One region of the Brevibacillus sp. AY1 genome, then DNA from elsewhere that is predicted to be linked to it. Evidence: riboswitches for the same ligand, from Rfam matches in the RefSeq annotation. Region 1 holds a riboswitch; the other holds the start of a gene.
The links. Region 1 has a riboswitch for FMN ahead of ribD (bifunctional diaminohydroxyphosphoribosylaminopyrimidine deaminase/5-amino-6-(5-phosphoribosylamino)uracil reductase RibD). Riboswitches for the same ligand answer to the same signal wherever they lie in the genome.
Positions count from the first base shown of each region.

Region 2: it holds a riboswitch for FMN, as region 1 does, so the genes downstream of both, JZI27_RS04775 (ECF transporter S component) here and ribD (bifunctional diaminohydroxyphosphoribosylaminopyrimidine deaminase/5-amino-6-(5-phosphoribosylamino)uracil reductase RibD) in region 1, are expected to answer to the same signal.

Region 1 covers NZ_JAFLPN010000001.1:598,070-601,479, reverse strand. The annotation lists gene JZI27_RS03165 (bifunctional 3,4-dihydroxy-2-butanone-4-phosphate synthase/GTP cyclohydrolase II) at 1-394, opposite strand, end outside; gene JZI27_RS03160 (riboflavin synthase) at 413-1,087, opposite strand; gene ribD (bifunctional diaminohydroxyphosphoribosylaminopyrimidine deaminase/5-amino-6-(5-phosphoribosylamino)uracil reductase RibD) at 1,089-2,201, opposite strand; FMN riboswitch at 2,330-2,480, opposite strand; FMN riboswitch at 2,618-2,765, opposite strand; gene JZI27_RS03150 (M20 family metallo-hydrolase) at 2,834-3,410, opposite strand, start outside.
Region 2 covers NZ_JAFLPN010000003.1:14,695-18,104, forward strand. The annotation lists gene proS (proline--tRNA ligase) at 1-625, opposite strand, end outside; gene JZI27_RS04775 (ECF transporter S component) at 937-1,545, opposite strand; FMN riboswitch at 1,798-1,952, opposite strand; gene JZI27_RS04780 (molybdopterin-containing oxidoreductase family protein) at 2,042-3,410, opposite strand, start outside.

The sequences.
Region 1 (3,410 bases):
GCTTGGCTACTAACGGAAAAATATGACCAGGTCGCCGAAAGTCATCAGCATGCTTGGACTCATCCAGCATCGCGAGGACGGTGGCGGAACGCTCCTGGGCAGAGATTCCGGTATGCGTACTCCTTTCATCGATGGAGATGGTGAATGCGGTTCCCTGCTTGTCCGTATTGGTTTCGACCATCGGTTTCAGCTGAAGTCTCCCCGCGTGTTCCTCTGTCACAGGGACACAAACCAGGCCCCGTCCGTGCGTCACCATAAAATTGATCATCTCAGGTGTCGCATACTCTGCCATGCAGACAAAATCACCTTCATTTTCACGATCCTCATCATCCACCACGATGACTGCTTTGCCCTGACGCAAATCTTTCAACACTTCCTCTATGTGATGAAACATTTTGCTGGTTCCCTCCTTTTAGGCGAATCCGTTTTCCTGCAAGAAAGACAGATTCAGCCGGCTTTGGCTTGCCATTTGTGGCTTGTCCGCTTTTTGTTCATTCCTCGGATGAAGCAAAAGTCGTTCCACGTATTTCCCGATCATGTCTGCCTCCAGATTCACCCGATCTCCTGGTTTGCGGTCCTGAAGACTGGTCGAAGCCAACGTATGCGGGATGATGGAGACTGAAAAGCTCGATTCATTCACATCCACCACCGTCAGACTAATGCCATCGATGCATATTGAGCCGCGTGGAATGATGTACCTAAGCAGTTCGGCTGTCGCTTCAATTCGAAACCGTACAGCATTGGCATGCAACTGCAGAGACAAAATGGTTCCCGTACCATCCACGTGTCCAGATACAAGATGGCCGCCAAAACGATCACCGAGCTTCATGGCCCGTTCCAGATTGACCTTTTGGCCGCGCTGGAGCTGTCGCAAACTGGTATGGCGAAGCGTTTCAGGCATGACATCCACTTCAAAATGACGCAAAGAAAAGGAGGTCACTGTCAGGCAAATACCGTTGACCGAGATGCTGTCGCCAATACTGACTCCTTCCAGCACCTTTTGAGCACGAATTCGCAAACGGCATGCCTCCTGATTTCCGGTGATGGATTCTACGATTCCGATCTCCTCTACCAAGCCTGTAAACATGTTACTGCCCCCTTCCTACCATCCACTGCGGGTACCCGACTATGCGGATGTCTTGTTCGTCTATAGGTTTAATCTCGGTATGCACCAATCTGACAGCATCGTCCATGCTGGCATATCCAATGCCGCCAAATATAGAGGGCGCTGCTTTGCCGCCCACTAGCTTGAGTGATACATAGCTGATGATTTTTTGGATTGCCTTAGCTTGCAAAAAAGCGGCGTTGATTTCTGCCCCACCCTCTACTAGCAGGGAGGTAATCCCTCTCTCCCCAAGCACGGCTAGAACATGATCGATCTGAAGTTCTCCATCAAGCGTAATCACCGTTACCCCTTTTGCGGTAAGTTCTTCTGTCTTCTTCTGGCTTGATGCTGAAGTGGTTATGATCCAGGTCTTCGCATCTTCACACTGCGTGACACGGGCATTCAGTGGTGTACGTAGCTGGCGATCCAGAATGATACGGATCGGCTGTTTTCCAGCTATGGATCCAGCATGTCGAGCCGTCAGTTCCGGATCATCCGACAATACCGTTCCGACGCCAACCAGAATGGCATCGTGCATTCTTCGCAGATCATGCACCTCTTCACGCGATGCCACACCCGTTATCCACCGACTATGCCCCGTACATGTCGCAATTTTTCCATCCAGTGTACTGGCTGTCTTCAGCGTGACAAAAGGACGGCTGGTCTGTACGTAATGGAAAAAAACTTCGTTCAGCTGTATCGCTTCCTGCTCCTGGATTCCAACGACTACTTCCAATCCAGCCTCTTTCAGCTTATCCACACCAGAACCAGCTACCAGAGGGTTGGGGTCCTTCGTAGCCACTACGACTTTTCGAACGCCAGAAGATAGAATCGCATCGGTACAAGGGGGCGTTTTTCCATGGTGGCTGCAAGGCTCCAGGGAAACGTACAGGGTCGAGCCCACTGCTTGATTTCCTGCCATCTTCAACGCATGGATCTCCGCATGCGGCTCTCCTGCTCTCAGATGAGCACCCATGCCTACAATGGTTCCATTTTTGACAACGATCGCTCCTACGAGTGGATTGGGGCTTGTTTGTCCTTTTGCAGATTTCGCCAAATCGATCGCCATGCTCATATAGTCAATATCTGTTTTCATCCATTCCTCTCCCTTTCTAGGCACGGTCGCAAGAAATAAGAAAACCCCGACACCATTCAGGTATCAGGGCATAGGGAAAGAAGCCTTGCTCTAGCCGTTTTTCAAAAACGAAGACTAGAGAAAGCACAACTCATCTTCTCCCATCCGGACTTTACCGTCGGCTCTGGAATTTCACCAGATCAGTCGTCAAACCGATCACGCTTGGATGACGAGTCGCGGGCTCAGACGCATTGCGCCATTACCGCCGGTCAGGAATTTCACCTTGCCCTGAAGATTGTGCCTATGAAATTCAGACTTTACCCTTGCCCCTCCTCTCTGAAAAAATAAAAAGCCCTTGAGCAAGATCTACTCAGGGCATCGAAAATCAAGCCTTTTTCAAGCCGTTTTTCAAAAAAACAGCTCCAAAAGACTAATCCAAATACCTTCTCCCATCCGGACTTTACCGTCGGCCTTGGAATTGCACCAAGTCAGTCGCCGCCCAAACAACAAGCGGCGAGTCGCGGGCTCAGACGTGCGTTCGTCATTACCGCCGGTCGGGAATTACACCCTACCCTGAAGGCTGGTATTCAGTTGTTGCCATTATAACATACTTTTTCAACACGTCACGCTTTGTATATTTTTCCCAGAATTCGTCAGGTTGCGCACATACGCTGCACGGTTTTGTACAACAGCTCTGTACCGCAGGCGATATCTTCGTAACTGGCATATTCTTTCGGATTGTGGCTGATCCCATCACGGCAGCGCACAAAAATCATCGCGTAATCACATACATACGAAAGGGCTAGCGCATCATGAAAAGGTCCACTCATCAGTTCTGGAGCACGAAGATTTAGTTTGGTGCTTTCTTCGCGAATGATGTCTTTGATCCAGGGGGCGCAATAGCGAGGTTTACTATTGGTATCTTCCGTAATGGTATAGCGTAAACCATGCTGCATTGCGATCTGTTCGATTTCCTGCCGCAATTCCTGCTCCCGCTGATCTCGCCTATGCAAATCAATATCACGCAAATCAACGGTGAAGCTCACTTTTTCAGGGATTATGTTGCGCGAATCAGGAAACACCTGCAGATGTCCTACAGTACCGACCGTCGGTGCTGCCGGATCGAGTTTGGCCAAATCGTTGAGAGCTACGATCACTTTTGCAGCGCCAAGCAAGGCATCCTGCCTCATAAGCATCGGTACCGAACCGGCGTGGCCAGCGAATCCTGTC
Region 2 (3,410 bases), on a different contig from region 1:
ATCGCTCGCTCGGTGTTTTTTGCCCCTTCCAGACCGGGATCGCCAGCTCCTGCTCCACAACCTCGCGATAAATCTCCAGCATCTGCATGGTTTCTTCCCGCGCTTCCTCCTCCGTGGCGTGAGCGGTGTGTCCCTCCTGCCAGAGGAACTCGGAGGTGCGCAGGAATGGCATCGTCCGCTTTTCCCAGCGAAACACGTTGGCCCACTGGTTGATCAGCACTGGCAGATCGCGATAGCTCTGTATCCACTGGCTGTACATGTGCCCGATAATGGTTTCCGAAGTCGGACGCAGCGCCAGCTTTTCTTCCAGCGGCTCTCCACCCGCCTCTGTCACCCAAGGCAGCTCTGGATTGAAGCCTTCGATATGCTCCTTCTCTTTTTGGAAAAAAGACTCGGGGATCAGCATCGGGAAATAGGCGTTGCGATGGCCCGTCTCTTTAAATCGTTTATCCATCGCCGCCTGAATTCGCTCCCACAGCTCAAATCCATCAGGCTTGAACACGATACAGCCGCGAACCGGTGTGTAGTCCATCAGCTCCGCTTTTTTGATCGCATCAATATACCATCTGGAAAAATCCTCGGACTGCGGCGTAATTTCCTTCACAAACGCTTTTTCCTGCTTCATTCCATGTCACTCCTTTTCAGAATAAAAAGCAAAAATCCCCCATCCCAAAAGGGACGGAGGATTAACTTCCGCGGTACCACCCTGATTAACGATTGGCCATAAGCCCCTCGCTCACTCAACGAACCCGATAACGGCGGGTATCCGGCACAGTTCTTCACCAGCGGCTTCAGGATGGGGTGCAGGTATGCCTGTGTATCAGCCTTCCAGACGTGGGCCGACTCTCTGGGACATGGCGAATAGCTGCGAGTCCTTTCATTGCCTTTTCAATCAGTGTATTTAAGTAAACATCTTAGCAAGCTGATGACGCGTTGTCAATTAATGGTTCTCACTTGCAAGCGCAGCGCCAGCTTGACGTACACCGGATAAGCGACCAACGCAAGCATGGCTCCCTTAAAGATATTGAACGGAACGATACCGTACAGGATCAGCGACCAGACACTGTCAGCTCCAAAGCTGGCGAGCAGCTGCTCCATCGGCATTTGATAGAGTGCTGCATAGGCAGGCAGCAGGAACCAGGCGTTCATGAATGCCATCACGACTGTCATCAGCAAAGCTCCGAGTGCCAGACCGGTGAGGAAGCCTTGCTTCCCTTTTCCGATTCGCTGCATCAGCACAGCTGACACAACGAAAATCGATCCAGCCAGCACATTGGCGATTTCACCAATGATCAGACCGTCTGTATTTTTAAACAGCATGTGCAGTGTGTTTTTCATAACCTCAATAATAATTCCCGCGACCGGACCGTACATCAGCCCGCCGATCAGAGCTGGCAAGGTGCTGAAATCCAGCTTCAAAAACGAAGGCATCAGCGGAATCGGAAACTCCAGGTATTGCAGAATGAACGCAACTGCAGCCAGCATGGGGATTGTCACCAGCCGTTGGGTTGACGTTCGCGATGAGTGCATCGCTGTTTCTTTCATGTGTACCATCTCCTCATTTTTCCTACTCCTTCTTGAGGAATGGCAACAGCTGCCGTACTTCACGCCTTGATCACCAAGCAAACGAACGAAAAAGCCCTGAGGAACAAAAGTCCCCAGGGCGGTTTTGCAGGCGTCTGACAAAGCATGTACAAAAAAGGGTACAAGAAACCAAGAGGGCTATCCAAGACGAAGCTCCCCCTGTTGCTTCTCCCGTTTGCACAGGCAAACAAGCACGTGTCATACCGTACTGTCGTCATCCTTCTCCCATCCAGACTGTACTGTCGGCTCTGGAATCACACCAGATCCTGCACTCCGTCGCTTTTGACAGCTCGGGAGGCTCGCGGGCTTAACATGCACAAGGCACGATTACCGCCGGTCGGGAATTTCACCCTGCCCCGAAGGAATGTGTAGTTGTTTTACAAGGTTTATTATATAGCGATTGTTTTTCATTTGACAATAGCTGAATGTTACCTATTTCCGATCAAAGTGCATGGAATTAATCCCACTTCGCTACAGCCACGCGTCCTGAGAAGAAGGTCGCCCCGCCTCCCATATCTGCGACACGCCCCGGCGTGAGCGCGTTGACGAAGTGCTTTCCTCCCGGCACGTCCGCCCACAAGCCTTGGCTGACCACGACACCCGGCAGTACACTTTCCCCGACAGAGACCGTAAGCTCGCACTCCCCACGATCGTTCCAGACTCGCACCAGATCCCCGTCATGGATACCAGCAGACTGTGCATCCTCCTGGTTCATGTACAGGCGCGGAATCTTCTCCATGCGGACATGCTTTTCGTTATTGGAAAACGTGGAATTGAGGAAGTTGTGGTTCGGCCCTGGAACAAACAGGTATGGATAGTCGTTATCTTCTGGCAATGGAATATACGTCGGCAGCGGCGGATAGCCTGCTGCTTCCATCCGGCTCGAATACAGCTCGATTCGACCGCTCGGTGTCGGCAAATTTTCGATAAAGCCGCGCTCTACCCGTGCCTTCGCGAATTTCTTCTCGCTCAGCACTTCAAGGTCAATTCCGTGCAAATAAGGATTTTGCGGTACGTCGAGCGCCTGCCGGATCATGTCTTCCTCTGTATCGTCGAACATAGCATCCTCAAAGCCCATTCCTTTGGCGAGCAAGCGAAATACTTCCACGTTTGACTTACTCTCCCCGTACGGAGCAATAACCGGCTGTTGAAGCTGAATGTAGTGATGCCAGTACGACGTGTAAAAATCCGTATTTTCATAGGATGAGGTCGCTGGCAATACGATGTCTGCATACCGTGCGGTTTCCGTCAGAAATAGATCATGCACGACCGTGAACAAATCCTCACGTTCCAGCCCCTGCCTCACTTTATTGCCCTCAGGTGCTACGAGCGCCGGGTTGCAGCTGTAGACGTACAGGGAGCGTACCGGGGGATCCAGCTCCAATAGCGCTTGGCCGAGCAAATTCATGTTGATGCTGCGTGTCTGTTTGTTCAGCAGTACATCCGGTCGCTGCATAGCGGTCTTGTTGTGCTCCAGAAATCCTTTGTTTCCCTTGATTGCTCCGCCGCCTTTGACCAGCCATTGGCCCGTGAGCGCAGGGAGACAGGCAATCGTCCGAACACACATGCCACCATTATCGTGATGCTGCAAGCCATTGCCGATGCGGATGAATGCTGGCGACGTCTCCCCGTAGAGTCTTGCCAGCTTGTAAATATCGTCGACAGGAACCCCTGTAATCGCGGAAACGGTAACTGGATCGTAAGCACGAACATGCTCTCGCAATTCCTCGTGACCTACCGTGTGCTTGTCTAGAAAGCCCAGGTCCACCATGTTCTCTGCAAATAAAACGTGCATCATGCCGAGAGCCAAAGCGCTGTCAGTCCCG